One region of the Chryseobacterium sp. HNCC26DJ238 genome, then DNA from elsewhere that is predicted to be linked to it. Evidence: riboswitches for the same ligand, from Rfam matches in the RefSeq annotation. Region 1 holds a riboswitch; each other region holds the start of a gene.
What was found. A riboswitch is a leader RNA that binds a small molecule or an ion and turns the genes downstream of it on or off. The one in region 1 is predicted to bind S-adenosylmethionine.
Positions count from the first base shown of each region.

Region 2: another riboswitch for S-adenosylmethionine. It lies ahead of AC2A07_RS16325 (TonB-dependent receptor plug domain-containing protein); the one in region 1 lies ahead of AC2A07_RS09990 (alpha/beta fold hydrolase).
Region 3: another riboswitch for S-adenosylmethionine. It lies ahead of AC2A07_RS00305 (TonB-dependent receptor plug domain-containing protein); the one in region 1 lies ahead of AC2A07_RS09990 (alpha/beta fold hydrolase).

Region 1 covers NZ_JBXUGI010000009.1:14,990-25,225, reverse strand. Annotated here, with positions in the region: gene AC2A07_RS09995 (ACT domain-containing protein) at 28-1,572, opposite strand; gene AC2A07_RS09990 (alpha/beta fold hydrolase) at 1,625-2,563, opposite strand; SAM riboswitch class I at 2,624-2,733, opposite strand; gene AC2A07_RS09985 (MGH1-like glycoside hydrolase domain-containing protein) at 2,917-5,529, shown strand; gene AC2A07_RS09980 (T9SS type A sorting domain-containing protein) at 5,782-7,458, shown strand; gene AC2A07_RS09975 (OsmC family protein) at 7,521-7,940, opposite strand; gene AC2A07_RS09970 (DUF2314 domain-containing protein) at 8,095-8,598, opposite strand; gene AC2A07_RS09965 (DUF58 domain-containing protein) at 8,611-9,933, opposite strand.
Region 2 covers NZ_JBXUGI010000018.1:45,332-55,567, reverse strand. Annotated here, with positions in the region: gene AC2A07_RS16340 (prolyl oligopeptidase family serine peptidase) at 1-931, opposite strand, end outside; gene prfA (peptide chain release factor 1) at 1,308-2,393, opposite strand; gene AC2A07_RS16330 (APC family permease) at 2,562-3,863, opposite strand; gene AC2A07_RS16325 (TonB-dependent receptor plug domain-containing protein) at 3,940-6,360, opposite strand; SAM riboswitch class I at 6,446-6,552, opposite strand; gene AC2A07_RS16320 (alpha-amylase family glycosyl hydrolase) at 6,683-9,523, opposite strand; gene AC2A07_RS16315 (T9SS type A sorting domain-containing protein) at 9,677-10,236, opposite strand, start outside.
Region 3 covers NZ_JBXUGI010000001.1:60,857-71,092, reverse strand. Annotated here, with positions in the region: gene AC2A07_RS00310 (outer membrane beta-barrel protein) at 1-2,041, opposite strand, end outside; SAM-I-IV-variant riboswitch at 2,152-2,251, shown strand; gene AC2A07_RS00305 (TonB-dependent receptor plug domain-containing protein) at 2,559-5,303, shown strand; gene AC2A07_RS00300 (TonB-dependent receptor domain-containing protein) at 5,375-7,471, opposite strand; gene AC2A07_RS00295 (sensor histidine kinase) at 7,702-8,724, shown strand; gene AC2A07_RS00290 (LytR/AlgR family response regulator transcription factor) at 8,717-9,400, shown strand; gene AC2A07_RS00285 (aconitate hydratase) at 9,450-10,236, opposite strand, start outside.

The DNA.
Region 1 (10,236 bases):
TGTTATACTGTTACATTAATCTCTTCTTTATTTAGTTTCACTTAACCTTAAAATATCTCCGAAAACTCCTCTTGCCGTAACTTTAGCTCCGGCTCCCGCTCCCATAATAACAATTGGATTTTCTTCGTAGCTTTCGGTATAAATTTCAAAAATTGAATCTGAACCTTTTAACTGTCCTAAAGCAGAAGTTGCGGGTACTGAAATCAATTTTACATCAAGTTCACCTTTTTCTTTCTGTAAGTCACCATGCAAATCACCTACGTATCTTAATACGTGATCGGGCTGCTGATCTCTCTTAATTTTATCATACTTATCATCCAATTCTTCCAATCGTGAAAGGAATTCCTGTTTAGAAACAGAAAGCAGGGATTCGGGAACTAAATTTTGAATATTAATATCATTAAACTCATTAATTAAGTCTAATTCTCTTGCTAAAATCAACAGTTTTCTGGCCACATCGTTTCCTGACAAATCCTCTCTCGGATCAGGTTCCGTAAAACCTTTTTCCAAAGCTTCATTAACAATAACCGAAAACTTATCATTCCTCAAGGAAAAGTTATTGAAAACATAGCTCAATGTTCCTGAAAAAACCCCTTTGATCCTGGTAATATTTTCTCCTGACAAGTGTAAAAGCTTGATGGTGTCAATTAGAGGCAATCCAGCCCCCACATTAGTTTCATACAGATAACGTTTATTACTTTTATTCAATATATATCTTAATTTCCGATATTCCTCTATAGGAAGCGTATTGAAAATTTTATTCGATGAAACCAGATCAAAGCCATTTTCCGCAAGAGCCTGATAGTTTTTTACAAAATCTGCACTTGCTGTGTTATCTACGACGATCAGGTTTTCAAGTTGGTTTTCTTTTGAGAAATTAATTAATTCGTCAACACTTGAAGATTTTTCAGATGCAAAAACCTCATCACTCCATTGGCTGTCAAATCCTTTTTTATTGAAAGCTATTTTTCTGGAGTTGGCAACTGCCACCACTTTCAGGTGTATATTTTTCCTTCTTTTTATTTCTTCCGAAGAATGCAAAACCTGTTCAATTAGGGTTTTCCCTACATTTCCATGCCCGATAATGGCCAGGTGCACCGTTTTAGGTTTTTTAAAAATTTCGGACTCTATAATATTTTTAGTTTTCTCATCCTGAGAAGAAGTAACAACAATATTGATTCTCTTCTCACTTGAATTTTGGTTTAGGATCAAAGGAAAAACATTGTTTCTTGCTAACTCTGTAAGTATTTTATTCAAATCATCGGCTATAAAACCGATGACAGAAACATTGTTGATGCTGTAAATCTGTGAAACTTTACCGGATTTTCTTTCGTCTGCAAATTCTTCAATCAGACAGGTCACTGCTTTTTCAGAATCATCTTCGTGTACAAGTATTGAAAGACCGTTTTCAACTGCCTGCTGAGAAATCACTCCCACACTGATCCTCGCTAAAGTCAGTGCTTTAAAAACACGTCCGTCGATCCCTATTTCACCCAGAAAATCTGCTCCTTCAAATTTAATGATTGATCTGTTTTTAAAAAATTTAATTTCGTTTGCATTAATCTTTTTCATGTTTTATGTATTTATTTAATTTACTATAGGATACAATTCGTAAAGCTGTATTCTATAAAATATTTTTTATGATATAATTTAACTGTTCATATTCCATCAGAAAGGCATCATGCCCATGAATTGATTTGATCTCGTGGTAGAAAACGTCTTCTTTTTTACTTTTCAGCTTTTCAAAACACATCCGTATTTCGGAAGCAGGAAAGAATAAGTCTGTATCTACAGAGATCATGTGCATTCGTGCTTTGATCTTATTTAGAGATTTATCATCGGTATTGATATTCATAAGCAAATGATTCATCAGTTGATATGATTTTAAATTAAACCGTTCCGCAAGAACATTTCCGTGATAGTTCAGCCATTCTTCGGATTCCAGCTGCTGCTTTTCCTGATTGAATTTATTTTTAAACCGGTCATTTAAAGACTGTGGGGTCCTATAGCACAGCATTGCATGAATTCTTGCTTTCTTTAGTGGTTCTTCATTTCCACTAAGCAAAAATTGCTGAACAAGACATTGGGCGTGCAACCAATCGTGTGTTTTAGAATCACAGGCTATTGGAATAAAAAGCTCTGCTAAACCGGGATTTTTAGACAGCATTTCCCAACCGATCGCTCCTCCCAGTGAACCGCCTATAATAGCATTTATATTTTTGATATTCAAATTTTCAAGACCTTTCAGAAATATATTGGCGATATCTGAAGGAGTAAAGTCTGAATACTGTTCAATAAAAAAATCATCATATCCGTTTCCTGGAATATTGAAACACAGCACTGTATATTGAGTTGTATCAATAACCTGATTTTCACCGATCAGCTGTTTCCACCATCCTTTTTCTCCTGTAACATTAGAGTTTCCGGTTAAAGCATGATTTACTAAAATTAAAGGTGCTGTAAACAGTTCTTTCCCAAAAAGCTGATAGCTTAATGGGATCTGATATTCTTTTTGAGAATCGGTTTTATACAAAAAATTAATATGTAGCAGTTCTGTTTTCAATTTTATATTATTAAAATAAACTTGAAAATGCCATAAAGGAATGGCTGAAAGAACTTCAGTAAGTTATCTGTCCAAAATAAAATTTTTGGTAGAACGTAGCACCTTCTTTGTTTGCACAAAGGGTTGCTAAGGCTTCACAGGGTCTATCCCTCAACCTTTCTTGATAACATTTTCAATATGTAAATGAACGAGTGATGCAAATATATAACATTTCTCTTAAATATTAAAAAAAATATTTTCCGTCAAAATTTCTTTCATCAGAAGCATTTTAGCAGCATGTTAAGAATTATTAAGCTGAAAAAAATTGTTTCTTTTTGCTAAAAAATCTACCTTAGCTATGAAAATGATGTTATATGAGTGTTGAAAAACAGAGACTAAAAGATAAAAACTGGCTGAATTGGGGTCCGTATGTAAGTAACAGGCAGTGGGGAAATGTACGTGAAGACTATAGCACAAATGGTGATGCCTGGCGTTTTGCAAATCATAACAATGCCGAAAGCTACGCCTATCGCTGGGCAGAAGAAGGTATTGCCGGAATTTCTGATACCAAGCAGCTGTTTTGTTTCGCACTTTCATTCTGGAATAAGAATGATGAAAGAGTCAAAGAACGTTTTTTCGGATTGAGCAACCCTCAGGGAAATCACGGGGAAGATATCAAAGAAATCTTCTATTATCTGGACAATACGCCGACACACAGCTATATGAAGCTGGTTTACAAATATCCTATTAATCAATTTCCGTATGAAGATCTGGTGTCAGAAAATGGCAGACGGAGCAAGAAGGATCCTGAATATGAAATCATCGATACAGGTATTTTTGATAATGATGAGTATTTTGATATTTTCATTGAATACTGCAAAAGTAATATAGATGATATTTTAGTTAGGGTGACTGTCTGTAACCGAAGTAATCAGGATGCTCCCATCGTTGTAATACCTACAGGCTGGTACAGAAACAACTGGAAGTGGGGATATAATGAATATATGGGGCAGTTGGAAGATTCTCATGATGGATGTATCAATATCAATCATGACAGCGTTCCGTTAAAAAAGTTTTATTCTAAAAGAAAGGATGCTCAAAGGGTATTTTGTGACAATGAAACCAATAATCCTAAACTTTACGGAAGTCCGGAAGTTGAAAACAGTTATTACAAGGACGGAATTAATGATTATATTGTTCATCAGAAAAATACTGTAAATCCCGATAAAAGAGGTTCGAAAGCTTCATTTGTTGTTGAAGCAGAGGTGAAAGCGGGACAGTGTGAAGTATTTGAATTCAGACTGGCACCTCATGAAATGGATGATGCATTTCATGATTTTGAAACTCTTTTTAATACCAGAATTTCTGAAGCCAATGAATTTTACGAAGAAATCCAGCAGGATGTCTGCAACGAGGATGAAAGAAATGTACAGCGTCAGGCCTTTGCAGGACTTCTCTGGAACAAACAGTTTTATCACTATAATGTAGGTAAATGGCTGAAAGGCGATCCTAATCTTGAAGCCCCTAGAGATTTTAATAATTATGTAAGAAATACTGAATGGGATCATCTTCATAATAAAGATATTATTTCAATGCCTGATAAGTGGGAATATCCCTGGTATGCTACATGGGATCTGGCATTCCATTGTGTTCCTTACGCAATCATCGACGGTGATTTTGCCAAAAACCAACTTCTTCTTCTTACGAAAGAATGGTACATGCATCCGAACGGACAAATGCCGGCATACGAATGGAATTTAAGCGATGTCAATCCTCCCGTACATGCCTGGTCATGTTTCAGAGTTTTTAAAATTGATGAGAAGACGAACGGCAAACCCGATCTGTTGTTTTTAGAAAAGGTTTTTCAGAAATTGCTTCTAAATTTTACCTGGTGGGTTAACCGTAAAGATAAGAATGGCAAAAATATTTTTGGCGGTGGATTTCTCGGACTTGATAATATCGGAGCATTTGACAGAAATATGGAACTGAAAGACGGGGAGCATCTGGAACAGGCTGACGGAACAAGCTGGATGGCAATGTATGCCCTGAATATGATGCGTATTGCTATGGAGCTGGCACAGTATTATAAGGTGTATGAAGATATGGCGATCAAATTCTTTGAACATTATCTTTATATCGCTGAAGCAATGGAAAGCATGGGTGAAGACAAAGAAGGTCTTTGGAACGAAGAAGATGGATTCTTTTATGATGTACTACAACTTGGAAACGGAGAAAGTGTGACTTTACGTTTACGAAGTATTGTAGGTCTGATCCCTTTATTTGCTGTAGAAATTATCGATCATCATCTTTTAGATAAAATGCCCAATTTTAAAGCAAGAATGGAATGGGTACTCAAAAATAAGCCTGAATTGGCAAATTTGGTTTCACATTGGGATGAAGAGGGAAGCGGAAGAAAACATCTGATGAGCATTCTCCGTAGAACAAGGCTTAAAAAAGTTCTGAAAAGGATGGTTGATGAAAAAGAATTTTTAAGTTCTTACGGGATCCGTGCAATGTCAAAAGTATATGAAGAAAATCCTTTTGTATTCACTGTTCATGGTAATAAAAATGTGGTTCACTACACACCTGCAGAAAGTGACAGCAGAATGTTTGGCGGAAACAGTAACTGGAGAGGACCGATATGGTTTCCTATTAACTTCCTAATCGTAGAGAGCCTGCAGCGTTTTCATTTTTATTACGGAAACAGTCTGAAAATTGAATTCCCTACGGGAAGCGGTGAACATAAAAATCTTGATGAGGTTGCATCTGATATCAGCAGCAGACTTTGTTCCATATTCTTAAAAGATGAAAGTGGACAAAGAGCTTTCAATGGAGGAAATTACAAATTTAATTACGACCCAAACTTTAAGGACTATATCACATTCTTTGAATATTTTCATGGAGATAATGGTCGTGGTGTAGGAGCATCTCATCAAACAGGATGGACTGCAACAGTAGCAAAACTGATGAAGCCTAGACTGGCGTGATGATAAGTTTAAGATAATAATTAAGCCGGGATTTAAATATCCCGGTTTTTTTTGGTTCCTGCATTTTTTATCTTTTACATGAAACAGAGAATTCACCATTATAAAAAACACATAAAGACAGATTATTATTTAAAATATAACTGAAACATCCAAAACAGCAATCAAACATAAATTTGACAAAAAACACTAGTTTAAATTAACTATAATTCACAAATTAACTATATTCGCAGTATAAATAATAAATAAACATTTATGAAAACAAAACTACTTTTTAAGGGAGTCGCTGCTATGGCTGCCTTAGTATTTAATCAAATTAACGCACAGCAGTACCAGCCTGTTACCATTCAAGGCGGTTTTAATGCTGACGTGATTGCTAATGGAGTGGGTGCAGGATCAACTTCCACCAATAATGATGTAGATGGTGTGAGTTATGCATTTCTATCGCGTGACTTTCAACTTACGGCATCCAGCACAGCACTTACATATGGTTTACCGGTTAACCGGATTATCAATTCAGCTGTCGGATCTACCTCTGGTCTGAGTTATACACTGGCTTCGTACAGTTCTAACAATTCACTGAGATTACTTGCTGCCGGTAATTCTGGCACTCTGACTTTTTCCACCCCAACTCCAGCGATAAGCCTCTATGTTTTAGCTACCGGCGGCAGTGGTGATACCGCTGTAGATGCAGTGGTTAATTTTTCAGACGGTACAAACCAGACTTTTCCTTCTTTAAGCATATCAGACTGGTATGGAGGGAGCAATTTTGCCATTCAGGGAATAGGACGAATAAACCTGAACAACAATATTCTTGAATCAGGTAACGGAACCAATCCAAGATTGTATCAGATACCGTTAGCTATATCTGCTGCAAATCAATCAAAAAACATCCAGAGTGTAACTTTTACAAAAACAGGAACTGGCGGTATTCCGAATATTTTTGCAATATCTGCCGATTTGTATAATTCATGCCCGGCTCCTTCAAATCTTACATACACCTCCGCCATACAGGGAGCGACAGTAAGCTGGACTGCTCCTGCAACTGCTCCGTCATCCGGATATGAATATTATTACAGTACCTCATCCACTCCGCCTACTTCTACTACTCCATTATCAGGAACAGTTCCTGCCGGCACAAACACAGTAACTTTAAGTGGGCTTACAACAGGTCAAAACTACTATTTCTGGATACGCTCAAATTGCGGCTCCGTAAAAGGTTTCTGGAAAATGATTGAATTTTCTACAGGACAGGTAGCAACCACTTATACTGCAGGTGATATCAATACGATGTATGAATCAGATCCTACCATAACTTCATCGACTACGTGTCCCGGAACTCTTACTGTAAATGTTCCTGCAGGATACAAAATCAGTTCTACCAATGTATCTTATACGATGTCTACAGTATCAAACGGCTGGATGGAAGAACAACAAAGTATACTTGTATGCACAACGAATAACACATCAGAAGCTTCTGTTTCTTCAGGATCCGGATCAAATACAGGAACATTTTCGTATAACAGATCAGGACTTTCCATTGCCAATAATCTTACGGGAAGTGTAAATTTTGAACTTAGGGCATGGCGTACTTATGGCGGTTCTGACTGTAATGCCGATTACAATAAAGTAGATAATAATACATGGAAGGTAACAGTAACTTTAGTACCTGCATCATTAGCAGTAAATGAGAGTAATTCTAATACTAAAGAAATACTGGTTTATCCGAATCCTTTCCAAGATGTTTTAACTATTGATAAGCCTGAAAACATTAAGAAACTAACTGTTACAGATTTATCAGGAATTGTTGTGAAAACCGTTGAAAATCCTGTGTCTGCATTACGCCTTGAAGGTGTAAAAGCAGGACTTTATATTCTGACATTTATGATGAAAGACGGTACATTAAAAAGTACTAAAGTAATTAAGAAATAAAAAATTAAAAAACAAAACCGGATAGCAGTATCCGGTTTTTTTTATGCCCTCAATTCGGTCTCCTAAAATTTCTCACCATTTACATACACTTCATACCCTATTTCAACATTAGGTTCTAAAGTTTTTGAAACTGAACAGTACTTTTCAAATGATAATTCTGATGCTTTTAAAGCTTTTTTGGGATCGATTTTTCCTTCTAAATAGAATTTTACAGTAATGGATTTAAATGGTTTTGCATCTTCAACAGGTACTCTGTCACCTTCAACTTCAGCTTTAAAATCTGTAATTTCCTGTCTTTGTTTCTTTAAAATTGAAACAATATCAATACCGCTGCATCCTGCAACTGCCATTAATATACTTTCCATGGGAGAAACTCCTGTTGCGCCAGGCTGAGAAGTATTATCCAAAAGTATAGAATTCCCCTGTGAATTGGTACATTCAAATAAAAAATCGTCGTTGATTCTGTTTAATGTAATTTTCATTTGCTTATTGCTTATTGCTTATTGCTTATTGCTTATTGCTTATTGCTTATTGCTTATTGCTTATTGCTTATTGCTTATTGCTTATTGCTTATTGCTTATTGCAAAATTATAAAATCTCCCGTTACGGATCCACTAGTAAATGACTCATCACCAATCATTCATAAATCAATCCTTCAGAATCCATCTGTTGTAGTTCTTCCTCTGTAAGAGTTTTTCTTAAAACTTTTATTGTGTATGCTCCTTTCACAATATTTTTATCATAATACATCCAATCTGAAATATTATCGCTATTCACCACTGCTTTATCACCAAGCTTAACATTAATGGGTTCTACTGGATCATTCTGTATAATTCCATGGTATTTTCCGTCACGAAAAATAATATCTCCAATCCAAATATGTTCACCACCACCATTCGGAGTATCAAATCGCTGTTTAACTGTAAAGTTTGAAAAATTTGGATTTTCGCTTAAAAGCGCCTGATGAAAATCTGATTTAAAGGTTTTCCTTGCCTTCTCAATAGCGGCATTCATTTCACCATCCTTTGATTCAACAAGAACGACTTCCTGTTTCCCATCTCTTTCTACTCTTTCCCTTTTATTCTCACAGCTCACTACAAGTAAATAAATACCTGCCATCATTAAAATTCTTCGCATCATAAATTTCATATTTTACAGAATCCCTCTTGCTTTGATCTCAAGATACTTATTAATCACCTCAACATTGAGATTTTCCGGAAGCGTGTAAACCGAATAAATACCGTATTTCCTAAGTTCCTGAATGATCAGTTTCTTTTCAAATTCAAATTTTTCTGCAATAACTTCATCATAGATCTCCTGCATGCTTTCAGGATTTTTCTGAAGTAAAGTCTGTAATTCAGAATTTTTAAAGAAAACAACAACCAATAAATGGTTTTTGGCAATCCCCCGGAGATATTTCATCTGACGGTTCAAGGCGTCTAAAGTTTCAAAATTAGTAAAAAGCAAAACCAGGCTTCTTTGGTTCACAGAATATTTTACATCCTGATAAAGCCTGTTGAAATCACTTTCGAAAAAATCTGTTTTGATATTGTATAGTGATTCTGAAATCTTCCTGAGCTGTCCTGATTTATTATCTGCTGCAACTTTATTCTCGGTTTTTCTGGAAAAAGTCATCATTCCGGCACGGTCGCCTTTTTTAAGAATAATGTGGGATAATGCCATACTTGCATTAATTGAATAATCAAGAAGACTTAATCCCCTGAAAGGCATTTTCATCGTACGACCTTTGTCAATCAGCATAAAAATACGCTGTGATTTTTCATCCTGAAACTGATTCACCATGAGACGATTTGTCTTGGAAGTTGCTTTCCAGTTGATGGTTCTAATGTCGTCACCCGGAACATATTCTTTAATTTTCTCAAACTCCATTGTATGTCCCAGCTTTCTGACTCTTTTGATACCGCCAAGCAAAAATTCATTTTGCAAAGCCATTAATTCATACTTACGGAGATGAACAAATGAGGGATACGCCGGCAACATAGCATCTTTCTGAAAAGTGAATCTTTTAGATACCAAACCCAAAGGCGATGAAGCAAAGATATTCAAAGCTCCAAAACTGTATTCTCCCCTTTCTTTCGGCTCCAGAATGTATTGAAATAAAGTATTTTTCCCTGGCTCAATATATTTTTCGATTAGAAAATCTCTCTTCTGAAACTGAAATGGTATTTCATCAATAATTTTCGTACAGATTTTAAAACTGTAATTATTTTTTATATCAACTTTCACCGGATTTTCATCGCCGTTAGATAATTTTTCAGGCAAAATCCTTTGAGCTAGAACACTATCTTTTTCTCTGAACAGAAGCAGGTAATCAACCATTCCTGCTAAAAAAACCAACAATAAAACAACATGACCAACTATCAGTAAAAACGGAAAGAAAAATGCAAAAACATACAGAATCCCCACTCCGATGAGCATGAAAAAAAAGCGGTTATTGATGTATAAATTTTTCATTTTTTATTTTTATACTTTACCTGTTCAATTATTTAGAAAGTATAAAGTATACATTTTTTTCATTTTTATTTTTCAAAATATAAAATCTCCGATTTTTGATTATCTCAAGATTTGATTTGTAAAGTTTTTTTTAAATCTAAAAACCAATCTGGTTTTCTTTTGATATCTTCTCTTATTTTATAATCTTGAGTTAATATAACCAAATCTTCCAAAAGCACTACCGGAATCTAAATATGAAATCTTTTTTAATTCAGTTGCATCAGAATAAATAATTGCAGGAAACTATCCTTTATTTCTTTCATT
Region 2 (10,236 bases), on a different contig from region 1:
TCCATGTTTCGGGAGATGGATTTTGGATGCTTGTTTTTACCAGGCGCATATTCGGAGCATCTTTATCCGTAAATATGAAAAGATCATCTCCGTCCGTATCTACAATATTGACATTGATATCAAAGCCTTTGTTGATCTGAACGAAATCACCTCCTTTTTTTAAGTCTTTTATGTACAGTTCATTTCCATTGGTTGCATTGGCTGCGGAAATGATCAGGTATCTCTGGTCTTCAGAAACACCGGCGCCCAGATACCTTCTCGGTGTTTTATCGCCTCCGAAAATAAGTTGATCTGCCGATTGTTTTGTCCCTAATTTATGATAGAAAACCTTGTGCTTATCGGTCATTCCTGAAAGTACAGTTCCCTCTTTAGGTTTGTCGTAACTGGAATAATAAAACCCTTCATCACCCAACCAGGAGATTCCGCTGAATTTCACATCGACAATTGTTTCGTCGATTTGCTTTTTGGTGATTGCATCAATAATGATGATCTTATTCCAGTCGCTGCCACCTTCTGAAATGGCATAGGCTGCCAGATTTCCTTTTTTATTGAAAGACAGGCTTGAAAGAGAAGTTGTCCCTTTCTCTGAAAATTTATTCGGATCCAAAAAGACTTCTGTAGCTTTTGTCTTATTATCGGTTCTGTATAAAACTGACTGTGCCTGAAGTCCGTTATTTTTATAGTAATAAGTGTAATCACCTTCTTTGAAAGGTGCTCCGATTTTCTCGTAATTCCAGATATCAGTAAGCTGAGTTCTGATCTGCTCTCTGAAAGGAATTTTTGAAAGGTAATTCTGGCTGTATGCAACTTCTTCGTCAACCCATTTTTTAGTCGGTTCAGAGTCGTTTTCCAAATCTCTGTACGGATCTGAAACGGCAGTCCCGAAGTAGGTATCGGTTTGAGTTACTTTTATCGCTTTAGGATAATTCATTTTCTGAGAATAAAAAGTGGCCGAAAAAAGTACTCCAGCCGTTAATAAAAATGGTTTAAAATTCATTGTGAAGGGTTTTCTCAAAAATACGTAAAGTTGTGGAAATAAAAAAAGCTTCAGTAAGCTGAAACTTTTATCAGACAGTTAAATAAATGATTGTAGATCTGTAATTTCAGATGAAATTATAATCAGATGCCCATCCAGATTGTTTTTTCATCACCGATATTTGATGCCCATTCAGTTTCTCATTATAATTTCATCAGCTACATTAGAAAAAATTATTTTACCCGTAATTAATATTTATTTCAAATATTATAAAAAAACAAAAAAAAGCTCCCGATTTCTCAGAAGCCTCATTTATTTTTTAAGAAAAAAATTAGTAGTTTTCTTCTTCTCCTTTCATTTTTTCTGCATTTTCTGCCATGATTACAGCATCGATCATATCAGAAATATCACCATTCATGTATGCATCAAGGTTGTACATTGATTTGTTGATTCTATGATCAGTTACCCTCCCCTGCGGATAGTTGTACGTTTTGATCTTCGCTGAACGGTCACCGGTCGAAACCATTGATTTACGCTGTGCAGCAATATCCCCGACAGATTTCTGAACTTCAATATCATACAATTTGGTACGAAGCATTTCCATGGCAAGTTCCCTGTTGGCAAGCTGAGAACGTGCCTGCTGACAAACCACCACCATTCCCGAAGGTTTGTGGGTTAACTGCACTTTGGTTTCTACCTTGTTTACGTTCTGTCCTCCCGCTCCACCGGAACGTGAGGTCTGCATCTCGATGTCTGCCGGATTTAATTCGAAATCGATTTCTTCAGCTTCGGGTAAAACTGCAACTGTAATGGCAGAGGTATGTACTCTACCCTGAGATTCTGTTTCCGGAACTCTCTGTACCCGGTGAACCCCGGATTCAAACTTCATAATTCCGTACACGCCGTCACCTTCTATCTTGATGATTAATTCTTTATAACCCTTTGTTGCTTCACTTGAATCCGTGATTTCATGCTTCCATCCCTTGGTCTTAAAATACATTGCGTATGCCCTGTACACATCTTCAACAAAAATAGCCGCTTCATCTCCACCGGTTCCGGCACGGAGCTCTACAATAACGTTTTTATCATCGGTTGGATCTTTAGGAATCAAAAGGACTTTTAATTCTTCTTCCAAACCGGGAAGTTTTCCCTGGGCCTCTACTTTTTCTTCTTTAGCCATATCCACAAGATCCCGGTCTGAACCATCTGCAATGATTTCCTCAGATTCTGCAATATTGTCCAAAGCACCTTTATATTGATTGTAGACATGTACAATTTTTCCTAAATCGCTGTATTCTTTGTTTAAGGAAGAATATTTTTTCTGATCCGAAATTACGTCCGGCTGTATAATAAGGTCTGCTACCTCATTATATCTTTGTTTGATCGCTTCTAATTTTGGGATTAATGATTTAGACATTGTTGAAAATTTTGTGGATGCAAAGATAAGAATTATTAATTCAAAATTCAATAACCATTTGATTAGCTATCCGTTTGTATCATTTCTGATTTTACCAGAAATTCATATCTCGATTCCTGTTGTTGAAACGATGATACGACGTATTAGTAAAACTGAATTGGATTGTATTTAAGATGCGTTTTTTGTAAGTCGTTTGTCTATAAAATACAGAATAAGTCCTACGGCTATAATACCTAAACCAATCATGCTTTCCTTTGGATTGTTGATGAGCGTAAAATACAGAATGTATATACTGAACAGGAGGAAAACTGTTGGGAAAATATAAAATAAGTCAGATTTAAATATTTTCCGCTGATGTTTTTTAAGAAAGAATACAGTCGATATAGCCAAGGTCGCAAACAGCTGAAGGATAAAGGCAGTGTACACAAAAATCTCTTTAAAACTTCCGGTCAGTATAATTAAGGTTGCAATGACCACATGAGCGAAAACAGCTCTAACAGGAATACCTTTCTGATTATTACCGGATAACAGTTTCCATAAATGATTTTCTTTGGCAAAAGCCTGAGTAAGTCTCGATCCTACCCACAAATAACCGCTGATTGTAGCAACAAGCTGCAAAGCAATAAAAACTGTAACCAGCTTCCCAAAAGAAATCCCCAGCAGATTATCAGCCACTTCCCTCATCACATCTTCTTTTCCTGCCAGCTGATGCACCGGTGCGTGCTTCAGCATAATATAGTTGATCAGAATGTAGCATAACATCACAAACACAGTTCCTGCAATCAGAGATTTAGGCAGGTTTTTCTCAACGTCTTTAATTTCACCGGCTATGTAAGAGGCCGAATTCCAGCCTGTGTACGAATAGGTAACAAACACTAAAGAGGTAGCAAATGCCGAAAGCATTATCTCATTTTCCCATGAGTTGCTGAAATTGAGACTGTTCCCCATTTCAACAGGCTCAGAAAGCAGTACACCTGCAATAATCAGAAGCACAATAAAACCGACCTTGATTAAGGTAAAGAAATTATGAAAACGGCTTGAAGCTTTCAGGCTGAAAGACAAAAAGACCGCAACGAAAAATATAACAGCAATAGCAAAGGGTGTCCCGAGGTTAAAATCAAAGACTGAAAGGTATTTTGACATGGCCAGAGCTGCCAACGCAACCGGTGCTGAGAATCCGATTATTAATGAAATCCAGCTTACCAGATATCCCAGTACCGGATGATAGGTTTTGCTGAGATAAATATAATCTCCACCATTCCCTTTGAAATATACACCTAATTCAGCATAACAAAATGCGCCAAACAGAGCTAAAATCCCACCAATGCCCCAAAGTAAAAATATACTGTAGGTATTGGTGATATCAACCAGCTGAAAACCCAGGGTTGTGAAAATTCCTGTTCCAATCATGTTTGAAACAACAATAGCTACGGCGGTTTTCCAACCAACCTGATGTGAGGATGCATTCATTATAAAGACTTTAAGACTAAAAAATCATCAATTAGTACATCCGTTATGATCATTCTGTAATTTATATTTTTGTTCATTAAAACGTAAAATTTACTCTTCCGAAAAAGTAACTCCCTAAAGTTCCCATCTGCACAGGAGCATATTTAAAAACTCCGTAATACGAATTTTCATAGATCTGAAGATCAGGAAATACATCAAACAGATTATTGGCACCCACAGTGAGATTGATATTTTTTGTAATATCATATCCCACACTGATATCAGTAACAATTTTAGGCGAAAACTCCTGAATGCCACCAAAAGGATACCCGTCTCTGATTACCTGACCAAAATAAGTATTTCTTACCAAAAAATTAAATTGACCAATATTGTAATTCAATCCCAGTGTAGCTTTTGTTTTAGGTGACAGTGTTTCGATGATGTTTACCTGATCAGGACCAAAAAATTCATTCTGAGGAGTTCCCAGATTCTGAGGAAAATGAAAATCTGTGATTTTTGTTTCGGTATAATTTCCTGCCAAATTGATGTTCAGGTTACCACCTCCCAATTTCCAGTCATAGGTCACCACCAGATCTACTCCTTTGGTTTGTGTATCAACCGCATTGGCAAAAAACCTTCCGCTCTCAACACCATACTCGGTGAGTCGCGGATCAGTTATATTACTCGTAATCACAATTCTGTCTTTCACTTTTATAAGATATCCGTCCAAAGTGATGAAAAGCCTGCTGGCAGGTTTTAAAGTAAATCCAACACTTCCGTTGAGTGATGTTTCCTGTTTCAGCTGATCAAATCCGAGGGCTTTTGCAGCGGCACTTTGGTTGCTGAAAATCCCTTTTGTTACAATCCCTGATCCTGAAGTAGAAATATCAGCATACGAATTATTAAAATACTGCTGCTGCAGAGAAGGCGCTCTGAATCCCGTTCCTACGGCTCCCCGTATCGCATAATTTTTGACAAATTCATATCTCACTGCCAGTTTACCATTCAAAGTACTTCCAAAATCGGAATAATTTTCAAATCTGGCAGCAGCATCAATGTTCAGTTTTTTATCCAGATCATAAGATACATCCGCATATACAGCACTTGAGTTTCTAGATTTTTTTAAAGCATTCAGAGGTGAAAAACCAATAAAAGACTGCGACCCTCCCGCTCCTGAAACCGCTGAACCTTCTGTTGCAACATTTCCATTGATATCATATTGAGTATAAGATGCCTCATCGCCTGCCCTGATCTGATATTCTTCAAATCTGAATTCTCCACCAAATGCAATATTAAAATTGTTTAAACTTTTGGCAACATCCAGATTGACTGTATTCTGAAGGAAGCTGTGAGCCCCTGCATAGAACTCCGTTGGCGAATTTATACCTAGGGAAGCATTATTGGTATTACTGACATTATAATTAAAACTGTTACTGCCAAAGGTATTGCTCAAATCAATTAACCAGTTATCAGCATTATATTTCGTTCCGACTGCATAGGAGATATCATAGACCTCAGAGCCTAAAGAAGCCTGAAAACCATTGGGATAAAGAGACGAAACTACATTAGATGTTTCACTTGGAAGCCTTCTGAAACCATATCCCTGACCCTCTTTTATGCTGAATCCCCCGAATGTATATAATTTAAAACTGTTGTTCAGCGGATATTCTGCATTGAAGAATAACTGTGCCTGTCTGATCTGCGCATCTCCGATCTGGAAATTAAAATCATCCCGGCTAAGACCTCTCTGACTGATGACAGCATTATCTGCGGCTCTTGCTGCTTCCGGATCGTCTGCAAAAGCATAAGCAAAATTACCTCCGAAAATATCCAAATCATGATTTTGGGTCCTTGTGGTTTTCCCCCGATGATTCAATTGCAGGGATAAATTAATATAACTGTCCTTCTTTCCTAAAGAACTGCCGTAATTTACTCCTGCCTGGTAGGTTTCACCATCATTTCTACCTGTAATTCCATACGTGGCACTCGCTGAAGCTCCGATATCTTTTTTAAGGATGATATTGATAACCCCGGCTATTGCATCAGATCCGTACTGCGCCGCAGCGCCATCGCGGAGAACTTCAATCCGGTCAATAGCAATAACCGGAATCGTTCCCAGATCTGTTCCCACGGAACCATTTCCCACTGTATTCTGATAGTTGACAAGTGAAGTCGTGTGTCTTCTTTTTCCATTGACCAGCACCAAAACCTGATCCGGACCCATTCCCCTTAATGAGACAGGATCTATATGCTCCGTTCCGTCAGAAGAAGACTGCCTCACTGCATTAAAAGATGGAATGACATAATTTAAAAGATCCTGAACATTGGTTTGAGGTGCAGATTTCTGAATTTTATCAATATTAATCACATCCACAGGAACAGGCGTATCAATTTTTGTCCTTTTAGCATTCCGGTTACCTACGATGATCACATCTTCGATCTGTTTTTCTTTTTCCACTTCCTGTGCAGATAACATCACTGTTCCAAGCATCAATACAGAAATGCTGATTTTTTTCATTGTCCTTTATAAATTTAAATAGATAATTACGGAAAAATCCGTCAATTGACTGTCAAGAAATGGAATACTACAAAAATATTGACATCAGTTATCTTCCCCCATTCGGGTTGGAATTAGCACCTTTGCAAATTAGAGATATGCAGGTTGCTAAGGTTTCACAGGGCCAAATCCCTCCACCTTTCTCGATAAGTCTATTGCAAAGGTAGACTTATTTTCGATAATATCAAAAAGAGTTTAGAAGTGTCTTAATTTTATGCCTGAGAAAATGAAAAGAGAGACCGCTTATCGCAATCTCTCTTCTTAACATCTTTTACTGTTGGTTTTATTTAACAATCATCTTTTGAATAGCAACACCGGTATCCGATTTTAAATGAACCAAATACATTCCGGCAGGGTAATGGGCATTTACCTCTAAAGTTCCGTTTTCATTTTTAAGTTTAAAGACGTCCATTTTTTTGCCGTTCATATCATAAATAATGATCTCCCCGTTTTTAGCTTTATGATAGATTAATTTTACCATAGGATCTTTGACAGGATTATCTGCAATCTGAAGTGATAATTTATTGGCCGCATTCTCATCAATTACTGACAAACTACCCACATAGTTTCCAAAAATCCTGAATTCACCCGGCTGCAGCGTAATAGGTGCTGTCGTAGAAGCCACACTTAAAATTGTATTATCCATTAAATTCTGCCATTGCCCTGTATAAGGGAAATAGGGAACAACATTTTTTGCCGAAGTATTGTAATTGGCCAGCACCACAACATTCTTAATCCCGGCGGTTAAAAGATTATCATATACATAGATTCTCGTAATCAGGCCATCAGGATCGTTTGTCAGATTATTCGACTCCACCGTGTAGGTTTTTGATTTAAAAACCGGATGTGCATTTCTGATATTGATAATCTGTGCCCAGGTATTATAAATCGCTTTTCTGTTGGTATTGGAATCATACCCCAATGTAAAGGCAACAGGCTTTTCATCTGTTCTGCATCCGTTATTAATCGTTCCGTCCGGACATCTGTTGATGCTGAATTCATATCCTAATTCTCCGAACTGCCAGATCATTTTAGGACCGGGAACCGTAAAAAATGTTGCTCCGAAAGTTTTCATTCTTTCCAAGGCTGTATTTAAATTAGTCACCTGATAAGTTCCGTTTACAGCACCATAGACCAAATTTTTAAACATCAGCCTTTCTTCATCATGGCTTTCTCCAAAACCGACACCATGCATCTTGTTAAAGCCATGGAGTTCATGGTCCATCCGGTCAAAATTGCTGTTTTCTTTATACCCCATTGTATTTTGGTTATAGGGTCCGTTCTGATTATTCCAAAGCAGTACCCCTTTTCCTTCCGCTACTCTGTAATTGGCCCACTGCTGTTCTTCCGCATCCGTTCCCAGATGCTCAAAAATCATATAAGAATTGGGATCCAGGGCCCACTGTCTGTCTGCATAATATTTTAACACGTCCACTCTGTCCTGTTGATAGGCATTGGTACAGGCTTCATCAAATTCTGAACAGTTTTGGGTAAATCCTTTTGTCAGATCCCAGCGGAATCCGTCAATTTTATATTCGCCAAGCCATTGCTGCAGACTTCTTTCAACATAATACTTTGTGGCTGCACTTGAATGGTTGAAATCATTAAAAACATTATAGGAATGCTTCGGAACGGTATTGAAATAAGGATTGTTTGCTGCTACATCTCCGTATCCGTCTCCGTCAGGATCTACATTCCACAGCCTTACCAGAGGAGATCTTCCGGTAGCGTGGTTGAATGCCACATCCAAAATCACTGCAATGCCGTTTTGATGGCACATATCTATAAATTCTTTGAATTTTTCAGGAGTTCCGTATGCCTTATCCAGTGCATAATGGAATGAAGTATTGTATCCCCAGGAAAGATTGCCCTCAAATTCCATCACAGGCATTAATTCAACTGCATTGATTTTTAAACCTTTGAGATAATTGATTTTATTGATCAGGGACTGCCAGTTTTTTTCCTGAGTAAAGTCTCTCAATAACAGTTCATAAACAATCAGATCTTCTTTATTGGGTCTCTGGAAGTTGGTCACCTGCCAATTGTAAGGAGTCTGTCCCGTCTTAAACATAGAAACTTCAAAGCCCTGCCCTGCAGGAAATGCAGGTAATCCCGGATAGGTAGATGCTGAAATATACTGGTCATCATAAGACGATAAAATCTGCGGCGAATAAGGATCGGCAACCTTTTTTAGATCGTTTGTTCTGTACTGGAAGGTGTATAATTGTGCCGGAGTGATCCCATTCAGCTCTATCCAGTACAGATCCGGGTTCGTGGTGTCCCGTTTCATTAAATAAGTATCGTCAACTGCCCAGTTATTAAAGCTGCCAATAACATGAACGAAATTTTTAAACGGAGCATATAAAGCAAGTCCGACTTTAGTAGCGTCAGCGGGATTGTAATTGATTCCCTGCCTGATCCATGTAGGGATAGCCTGCGAAATTACGGTTCTGGGAACCTGCAGAATAAAACCTGCGCTTTTGGTCACCGAATTGGCATCTGTAGCAATCAGTTCCATATTGGCATCTGCTGTTACCGTATAATTGTAGGTATAAGAAGTTGCGGGTGTAGAAGTTGAATGTACAACAGTTCCATTAGCCTTCAACTGAAAGGTAGCACTGACACTTGTATTTGCAGTTACAGCAATAGAATTTCCGGCAGGAACAGACGTCAGGCTGTTGGCTGCAGGATTGGTTAAATTTAAGTTCAGTGTCCCTACATTAACAAAAATATCAGGTGACGTCTGACTGCTTCCTGTCTTGGTTTTTAATAAAAACCCAAATCTCCCGATTCCTGTTCTGTTATAAAATGTTGTTGGAGTAAATGTAAGTGAATAGGTATCGGTTACAGTATTGTAAGCAAGCTTATTGAGTTCGTTAGAATTATTCCAGCTTCCGTTGGTAGGACAGTCCTGGCTGTTAGCATAGTTCAAATCCAGTGACCAGGACCAAATATAAATAGAATTGTTGGTAACTCCCCAGGCAGCTTCATCGATCTGGTTTCCCGGAACAGATAATGTAATCTGATCTGTTTCGTTAAAAGGGTTTGGATTTATTGTATAAGTTATCTGCCCAAATACGACACTTGTAATCAATAGACATATAAACAAATATAAATTTTTCATATTAATATATTTTTAATAAAAATAAAATAAATTAATTAGTTATATATTAAAATTTTAAAGTTTATGACTCCACAAATACAAATCATAAAATAAGCTCATGCAGATGCATGAGCTTTCCTTTTAATAAAATTTAAATATCTAAATGAATATTTCTCAGTTTTTAATAATTTTTTTTGAAATTTTCTGACCGTTTTTAAAAACCAGTTCAACAATATAAATTCCGTTTGGAAATCCGTTCAGGTTGATTTGATTATTTATGAATGTGACATTGATTCTCTGCCCGATTATATTGGTCACATTGATCTTTTCAATTTCTGAATCCACTTTTACCGTAAGAAGTCCATTGGTGGGGTTTGGATAAACACCTGCCGTAACTTTTATAACATCTGAAGTACCGAGTCCCGTTACATCTTTAATACATCTTACCGATTGCCCCTGAGCTCTCTGTCCGCCTGAACCTGCATTTGCAATTGTTGATCCTATGTACAGATATTTTCCTCCGGAATTGGCGATATCAGAACTCCAGTAATATCCTCTCTGCCCTGTGTACGAAAAGCTCCCGTCAAGAAAACTCCGGTTACCGGCAACCGGTAATTTTAGTTTACTGGCAAATGCCGTTGCAGGATTTGATATACTTTCGGCAGCGATTGCAGCAGACCATTCTGCCTGTGTGGGAAGCTTCCATCCCTGGCCGATGGCCTTGCAGGGATCTG
Region 3 (10,236 bases), on a different contig from region 1:
TGATCTGCATCACCTGTCCATTTAAAATATCATTTCCGAAAACGGAAACCGTCAGGCGGTTATCCATGAATTTTTTGGTTAACGTAATATCAACTGAGTTGTTGAATGGTTTCTCTGCTGTGAAATAAAAATATCCTGCCCGTGGGGTCAGATAACTGTAATTTGCAGTTAATTTGATGTCTTTTGGAAGAAGAATCTGGGTCATTAAATTAAAAATCCAGAATCCGTTGTTTTTTAAATTGTCAATGTCATGTTTCTGATAACCGGCATACAGATACATGAAGTTAATTTTATCAGGATTAAAATCAAACTTCATGATTTCACTCAAGGGTTTAGAAAAAATCATAAAAGGAACAGGAAGTCCCACATTAAAATTATGAATTTTCATATTCGAGATATTCACCTGCTCATTAAAGATGTTTTTTCCTTCTCTTCTGATGATCTGTGCAACCTGATTTTTGGCATTGCTTACGCTGTATCCGATGAAAGCATAATCAAAAGCTGATATTTTCACTTCATAATTGTCAAAAATGGTCGGCTGGAGAAATGGGTTTCCGGTTACCTGAGTATTAGGTCCCTGGAATGTATTGTTGTTAGGGTTGAGTGCAGAAATACTTGGCAGATTGATTTTCTTGTTATAGTTTGCCACCGCATGCACCTGATTCATCAGATTATACTGTACACTTGCGTTAGGGAAAATTTTAAACTTATTAAAAGGAATCAGGTTTCTTTCAAGTATGGTATTGGCACTGTCTCTTCTGGTGATTCCTGAAATATCATAGTTTTCTGCTCTCGCACCTGCAATAAAATCAAATTTCTTCAGTTTTGCCTGAAACTCAAGATACGTAGAAGCGGTCTGCCGCTGATATTCAAGATTGGTCAGGCCTTTACTCTCTGTATCAAAATTCTGTTTTTCATAAAGCCCTCCAAAGCTTACTTTTCCATCATCCAGTATTTTTAAAGGCTGCGAATAGTCAACCTTGAAATTAGCAATGCGCATATCTGAACTGTTGCTCAAAACATTGCCGGCTGTAAAATTATAAGGCTCATTTACGTTGCTGTCGGTGAAAATTCCTCTTCTGAAAATATTGTTCTGCCCAAATTTACTATCAGATTTTGTATAACCAAACTGAAAGTCTAATTTTTTAAGTTTATCGCCAAAACGTACCTGATAGGTTGCTACAGCTTCCTGTCTTAGATTATTTGTCAGAGCAGCATCAAAAGCATTAAAAGATACTTCTCTGTAAGTATCAGGATCCTCGCTGACTAAAATGTCTGCCAAACCATTACTCCCTGTATAGTTAGAATTTCTGTTATGATAAACATCGTAATTCAGAAGCAAGCGGTCTTCCCCCAGATCAAATGTTAATCCGGATTTTGCAAAATATCCGCGGCCGATGCGGTCTGTATTGCTGAGCATCAGGTTATCCTGATTAGAATTAAGCATACTTTCACGGTAATTTTGTCCCACACTCAACTGCCACCCGAATAACTTGTTTCTTGCATTCAGGTTCAGTGAGTGGCTTGTTCTGCTTCTCAGTTTATCTTCATTTGAAAAATTGTAGTTTCCTGAATAGGTTGCCGTTAGATATTTATTAGCATTTTTATTGGTAATAATATTCATAATTGCACCTCCTGAGGTCGCAGGGAATTCTGCACCCGGCTGAGTGATCACTTCTATTTTTTCCACCGAGTTGGCAGGCATACCTTCAAGAAAAGAATTGAGTTCATTGCTCGAAATATTGAGTGGACGACCATTCAGGTAAACGTCCAGGATTTTGCCCTGATACATCATTCCCGCAATATCAGTGGAAACAAGTCCCGGGAGTTTTTTGATCCCTTCCAAAACATTGCCATTGTTTAAATGACTCTGTTCAGAAAAATCAAAAATAGTCCGGTCGGCTTTTTGCTCAACTGCTTTTTTAGTTTTAGTCATTACAACGCCTTCTATCTGCTTTTCCTTGATTTGAGGATTTGGTTTTTCCTGAGCAAAAGAATATATTGACGCAATGACAGATAGTATAGTTACAGATTTTTTCATATAGTTTATTACTGATTAGTTAGACGCTGAAATGAAAGGTTTGTTACTGTGAAATTGAAAAAATTCCTTTTTTTGAATATTTTATTTATAAATTATTTATATATTTGCAGAATAATTATCAAGAATCTCATTGATGGGATAGCAACCTGCAAAACAAGCAAGGTGCTGAAATAGATAAGCCGGCTCAGTTTCGGAAAAAATGTTTATTCTATTTTCTCCCCATCTGAATTTTTATTAAATTTTACAATAAATGTTTAAGAACACGGATTTCTACGCAACTATGAATTTGACTTTTTATCTTATGAATAACAAAGCTGGTCTTTGCTACTCTGATAAATCTTCATGTCATAAAGTCATGTGTATGTGTTGCTGTTCTTAATTTTCTTAAGTTCTCAAAACTTATTATTTACCTTTTTCTTCTTAAGATATCCCTGAAAAGCAGGGGTACATTTCTGTTGCCTGAAAAAGTAATAAAAAGGTAACGTTACATATATAAATCAATTAAAAATAAAAACACATGCGTAATTTTACACACAGAAGTATCCTTACTTCAGCTACCCTTATTTCGACATTCTACTATGCACAGACAGATTCTCTGCAGTCCCGGAAAATTGATGAAGTCGTTCTTCTCGGATCCAGAGGTTCAGGCAGATCTTTAACGGATACTCCGGTTCCCGTAGATTATATTAATATTTCAAAAGTTTTAAGACAAAGTCCTGTTAATAATATAAGCCAGGCACTTAATTATATTGTTCCTTCATTTTCATCAACTTCCCATACGGTGAATGACGGGACAGATTTTGTTGATCCCGCTCAGTTGAGAGGGTTAGGGCCCGATCAGGTTCTGGTTTTACTGAATGGGAAAAGAAGGTATCAGTCTTCCCTGATTAATGTTACGCTTACTCCCGGAAGAGGATCAGTAGGGACAGATCTTAATGCAATTCCGGCATTTGCTCTGGAGAAAATTGAAGTGTTGAGAGACGGAGCATCTGCTCAATATGGCTCTGATGCTATTGCAGGAGTTATCAATCTCGGACTTAAAAGAAGATTGGGATTGTCAGGACAGATATTTTTGGGAGGAAATGCATCATCGGTCACCAATAATTTTTCCGGTGGTATAGACGGACAGGCGATTTCAGCTGATCTGAATTATGGAGCTAAAATTGGAAAGAATGGTTTCGTTAATGTAACCGGATCTGTGCAGTACCGCGATCCTTATTCCAGGGCAGGAGTTAGGCAGGGACCTATCTTTAATGCCTATAATGCGATCAGTTACAGAGCTTTGCAGGATGGTGTGAATATAGACGGATTATATAAAAACATCACCAATACGCCTAACGGGCAGCAGATTATTAATACCGTAAAGCAATATGCTTCGCAGGTTGATTATTTTTCTCAGGATTTTAAAAACCAGATATCCGGAACCAACAGTATATCAGGACTGCAGGGGCTTTTAGGACAGGATTTTACGGATCAGGAACTTAATTACAGGGGACTGGAAAGAAAAGATTTCAGCCTGAGGGCAGGGCAGTCGAAACTCCAGTCTGCACAGCTGTTTTTTAATTCTGAAATTCCGGTTAATGAGAACTGGAAAGTATATTCCTTTGGAGGCTACAGCTACCGTTTAGGGAATTCCGGTGGATTTTACCGTCTTCCTAATTCAGAGCGGAATATCAATGGCATTACCCCCAACGGATACCTGCCCCAGATTGAGGCCAATGTCAATGACTATTCTTTGGCCGGAGGAATCAGAGGGAAATGGAACGACTGGAATGTAGACCTGAGTAATACATTCGGGAAAAATATGTTTAATTTCGGGGTAGTCAATACATTCAATGCAAGTCTCGGAGACAACTCACCGAGAACCTTCAAAGCAGGAGGGTCAGAATTTTTACAGAATACCCTAAATCTGGATTTATCAAAAAAATACGATGTACTTCATGGTTTGAATGTCGCTTTTGGTGGAGAATACAGGTATGAAAACTATAAAGTGAATGCCGGGGATGAAAACTCTTATGTCTCGTATGATATTTTTGGACGTGTAGTGACTGCAGCAACGCCTCAGAACGAACAGTCCACTGATTTTTTTGGAACCATCAGACCTGCAGGATCTCAGGTGTTTCCGGGATTCAGTCCTGATAATGCGGTTTCAGGAAACAGAAACAGTATTGCAGCGTATGCGGATGTAGAAATAGAACCTGCTGACGGATGGTTGGTAGAAGGAGCTGTACGCTATGAAAATTATTCAGATTTTGGTTCGACCTTTAATTATAAATTGGCAACCAATGTAAGGCTGGCAAAGAACTTTAACTGGAGAGGAGCTGTTTCCACCGGATTCAGGGCGCCTTCACTGGCACAGATTAATTACAGTTCTACATCCACGCTGATTCAACAGGGAAATACGACGCAGGTGGGTACTTTCAGAAATAATTCTGAAGCAGCGGAGGCCCTGGGGATTCCAAAACTGAAACAGGAAACTTCACAGTCTTACAGTACCGGAATTACCTGGAAGATTCCGGCATTGAATCTTGTATTTACGGCAGATGCTTACCTCATAAAAATTAAGGACAGGGTAGTACTGACTGATTTATTTTACCGTCCGGACGGAAGTTTCTCACCCGGATCTGATCAGGCAGTTCTGCAAGGAGCTTTTGATCTTGCAAGAGCAAGTGCCGCCAATTTCTTTGCTAATGCTGTAGATTCAGAGACCAAAGGGTTGGATATTACGCTTTCGCAGAATTCAAGAATTTCAGAAAGAGTGTCATTGGAAAATAATCTGGGTTTTAATCTGAATCAGACCAGGAGGGTGGGTGAGATTCATGCTTCTCCTAAACTGATAAGCCAGATTGATAATTATTTCTCTGAACCTAACAGGGTTTATTTTGAGGAAGCGGTACCGAGAATAAAAACAACGTTATCCAATACGGCGAGGTTTTCTGCATTGACGGTTTCCCTGAGAAATACATATTTCGGGAAGGTGACAGACGCTGATGTATTGGACGCCAACTTTGACGGAATTACCGAAAGCAGGGAACATTTTGTGCTCAACAACCGGGTCGTGACTGATCTGTCTGTAGGGTATGCTTTCACAAAAAATGTTTCGGCAACGGTAGGAAGCAACAATATTTTCAATATACTGCCTTCCAAAAGTCCCAATATCGACTCTTTAACCGCTGATAATCAGTTTGTGTATTCCAGACAGGTTTCCCAATACGGTATCGGAGGTCGTTTTCTGTTTGCCCGGGTTGAATTTAAATTTTAGATAGGTGACAAAAACAAAAAACAGAGATTCGGTCTCTGTTTTTTGCTTATTGAAAGAAGAGCGTAAAATGTTTACTGTACTCTTTCTTTTTCTTCGAAACTGATATTTTTCTTATTGATTTTTTTATTGCCAAATGTGTAATTGAAACTCAGGCGGAAGCTTCTTCCGTCCCAGTAATTGTTCATTAACTGCTTACTGTCTTTAAAGTACATCTCGCCACGGTATCTCTGGGCAAAAATGTTGGTTACCGTTGCATTGATCTGCAGTTGTTTTTCCATCAGGGAGACTTTTAGCCCTGAAGTAAGTTCGGGGTAAGCATAAAAATAAGTATTAACATTTCTGTACGGCAGACTGTGGCTGTAGTTCAGAAAAAAGACAAGTGTTTTGTTTTTGTTCAGGGTAAAAGTATTGTTGACAGAGTAGCTGAATGAATATCCTTTTGAAGTTTCTGCATTGATGTCAAATACTTCCGAAGTCTGATAAGATGCATTGGCTGTTATATTGGCTTCCCAGAATTTGAAGAAGGTATTGGTGTAGGAAGCATTCATTCCGTAAGAATCATTGTTATAATAATTTTTATAATCGCTGTTTTGAGAAAGTCCGTCTAATGAAGCAACCTGTCCGAAAGCATTTGTGAGTCTTAGATAATACGCACTTGCCGAAAATTTATTGTTGTAAGTGTATCCCAGCTCATAATTATTCATGTATGACGGAGTCAGCAGCGGATTTCCGGTTGAATAAGAATAAGGGTTCTCATACCATCTGAATGGATTAAGATTGCTCATGCTTGGACGGTTAATTCTTCTGGAATAGGATAGATTAAACACATTTTTGTCTTCTTTATAGGCAATATACGCTGACGGAAACCACTGTCCGTAACGGAGATCATTCACCGAGCTGTTGACAAACGTATTCTCGTAACGCAGTCCGGCCTTGGCATCCCAATGCTCTCCAAAGCTTTTGGAAAAACTTGCATAAGCGGCAAAATTATTCTCTTTATAATTGAATACACTGCCTTTTTCCTCATCAATGATGTACTGACTGTTTTCAAGATTCAGATATTTCAGATCAGCAGAATTTCTGAATTGATTAAACTTCATGCCGGTATCAATCGTTCCGAATGAAAGAGGAAGTTCCAGATCAGCCTGCACAGAAAAAATCTGAGGTTTGATTTTTGAAAAGGTCTTTACATTCTGAACAGAATTATCAGGAAGCGTCAATGTATTAAAATTAACTTCGGTGGTATTATTATTCTGATAAAAATTCCCTGCGATACTCAGTTTTTTCCCGAGAGAATCCAATTTCAGATCATAATAAGTACTGAATGTATGGGTCGGTGATTTCTCTCTGTGGAACGTGTTGGTGATCAGGTTTTTTTCTTCAAGTTCAGAATTGATGTTTTTTGTTATATTGACAATATCCATCCCTGAATGTTGACTGCCGAAAATATAGTCCATCCCGATTTCCGAATTTTTACTGATTTTATAGGAGGCACTCAGATTAGGAGTGAAGTCCTGCCACATATCTTTTCGGATAGACCTGCTGTAATTTTGAGACACCCCTAAAATCGTATATCTTTCATCGGCTTGCTTTGCGCCTTCTATATAGCTTGTCTTCAGGCTCAGGCTTAATCTTTCGGTTTGATAATTTAATGTTCCGTTTGTACTTCCGTTGAGGTAGGTTCTTTGTGATAATCCGGTATTAATGTTTCCGCTGAAACCAAGGTTTGGATTTTTTTTCAGAATGATGTTGATCAGTCCACTGTTTCCCTGCGCTTCGTATTTTGCAGGTGGAGTGGTAATCACTTCAATTTTAGAAATATTTTCTGAGCGGATCGATTTAAGATAGTTGAGAAGTGCAGTTCCTGACAGATTGAGCATTCTTCCGTTGATCATCACGTTCACGGTGCTTTTTCCTGTAATAGCAATTGTGCCGAGATTCTCATCCACTTTAAGCATGGGTACATTTGCAAGCGTTTCACCTGCATCCATACCTTGAGAAGCAATGGATGCATCGACATTGAAAATCAGCCGGTCTGCTTTTCTCTCAAGCAATTTTTTCTTAATAAGAATATCAACCTGTTCAATTTGTTTAATGCTGTCTTTCTGAGTCTGTGCAAAGGTTACTGAGGAAAATAATGCGGTGATCAATAGATATTTAAGTTTCATAGGTAAATTTTTAAGTTGTTATATGGAATCATGATTTTGTCTCCGGATAAAAAAGACTGAGTGGCAGTTCTATTTATTTGTTGATGCAAATGTATAGGGACGGTTGATCTTCTGAAACAGCATTTAGATTTCAGGAGGTTTTAATCCGGTCAAAAAAAATTCATCGGTAAAATACAGGCGTTTATCGGAAAACATTTGGCGTTACAAAACTTAGAAGCTTACATTTGGGCATGAAAAAAGAACAGATCATCTGGCTCCAAATCATTTACTGGAGTTTTAATTTTACCGGAACTGTAATTACACCCGTTTTTTTCTTTAATGAACAGAATAGTCTGCAAAGTACAGTCTTAAGAATCACCTTTTTTATTGTAGGATTTTGTACTTTCTATATAGCGTATCTTTTTGTTATTCCTAAAATTTTTAAACTTGAAAAGCTTTACACCACAGTTTTAGTATTTTTCATATCTATCTTTTTTTTCGCCGTATTACGGTATTTACTTGAAGAATTGCTGTTGCCGATAACGTATGGATTTAGAAATTATGGTGAAGGCACAGGGTTGACTTATTATTTTTTTGATAATATCTACACTGGAAGTCTGACTATCTTTATTGCCGGGATTTTTTGGATCCTTAAAAAGTTTGGTGTGGTAGAACTGGAAAAAAAACAGCTTGAACAGGAAAGAAATGAAGCGAAAATTCAGGCTTTGAAAACCCAGATCAATCCTCATTTTATTTTCAATACCCTGAACAATATTTATTCTCTGGTTTATCAGAAATCCGAAAAAGCCTTGCCGGCCATTGAAGAGCTTGGTCAGTTATTAAGATATACAACAAAAGACCTGGAGAAAGATTTCATTTCTCTGGAAAAAGAAATAGGATATCTCGAAAGCCTGATAGAACTGGAAAAGCTCAGACTGAAAAACCCTGATTTATTGACTGTTGAGAAAAACTTAAATCATCCAAATCTGGTGATCTCACCGATGCTTTTGATTCCGTTTGCAGAAAATGCTTTCAAACATGGGAATTTCAGCGGAAAAGGTTTTATTTTGAAGATTTCTGATGAGAACCAAAAACTTCACTTTTATCTCTGTAATTTTAAAAAGCAAAGGTCTAAAGATGCGGTACGGGGCATAGGGCTTGAGAATGTCAGGAAAAGGCTTGGAATTTTGTATCCAAAAAAACATGAACTTCACATTACGGAAACTGAAACTGATTTTACAGTAGATTTAAAAATAGATTTAAGAGATGAATAAAATTAAATGTATTGTCGTTGATGACGAACCGCTTGCTATATCGCTGATTGGGAGCTATGTTGAGAAAATTCCGTTTCTTGAACTTGTTTTTTCGTCAGAAAATCCTATCGAAGCTTTGGAATATATTCAGAAGAACGATGCTGATCTTATATTTTTAGATATTCAGATGCCGGAACTCACAGGAATCAATTTCATGAAAATTGTCGGTGACAAAATGAAATATATTCTCACAACCGCTTATTCGGAATATGCTCTGGAAGGATATGAACATAATGTAGTTGATTATCTTTTAAAACCCGTTTCGTTTGATAGGTTTAATAAAAGCATTATTAAAGCCAGAGAACGTTTCCCTTTAGATGAAACTAAAGAGACAGGTTATTTTTTTGTGAAATCTTCAGGTCAGCAGCATCGCATTCAGTTTGATGATATTCTTTACATTGAAAGCATTAGAGATTATGTTAACATTAAAACCTATATGCAGGAATACATTGTATTGGAAACGCTGAAGTCTCTTGAAATTCAACTTCCAGAACATTTCATTAGAGTCCACAAATCCTTTATTCTGAATATCACTAAAGTAAAAAGCATGGGTCTGAAAAAGATAAATCTTATTTCAGATCATGAGATCCCGATAGGGGAAAGCTATAGAAGCAGCCTTATGAGTAAAATAAAATAAGCAGTTCCAATAAAAGAGCTGCTTATTTTTATAATTGATTAATTACTGATTAATTTTCCTGTCTCTTGATAAGATTAAGGGCAGAACCTGCTTTAAACCAGTCTATTTGTTGGGCATTATACGTATGGTTTGCTATGACAGTGTCCTTTGTTCCGTCAGTATGGATGAATTCTAAAGTCAATTGTTTTCCCGGTGCAAACTGATCCAGATCAGTGAAATTGACAACATCATCTTCCTGAATCTTATCATAGTCAGATTCATCAGCAAAAGTCAATCCCAACATCCCTTGTTTTTTAAGGTTTGTTTCATGAATTCTCGCAAATGATTTTACCAATACTGCTTTAACACCAAGATGTCTCGGTTCCATCGCTGCGTGTTCCCTTGAGGAACCTTCACCATAGTTTTGGTCTCCGACAACAATCGAAGGAATTCCCGCAGCCTTGTATGCTCTCTGAACAGCAGGAACTTCACCGTAAGTGCCATCGAGCTGGTTCTTAACGTTGTTGGTTTCCATATTGTAAGCATTAACTGCGCCTATCAGCATATTGTTGGAAATATTATCAAGATGGCCTCTGTACTTCAGCCACGGACCTGCCATCGATATATGATCAGTCGTACACTTTCCGAAAGCTTTAATCAAAACTCTTGCTCCAGTAATATTGTTACCGTCCCACGCAGGAAATTCTTCCAGTAACTGCAGCCTGTCAGAAGTCGGGCTTACCTTTACTTCTACAGCTGAACCATCTGCTGAAGGTGCCTGATAACCATTGTCATCGACGGCAAATCCTTTAGAGGGCAATTCGTGACCGCTTGGCTCATTTAATTTGATCTGCTCA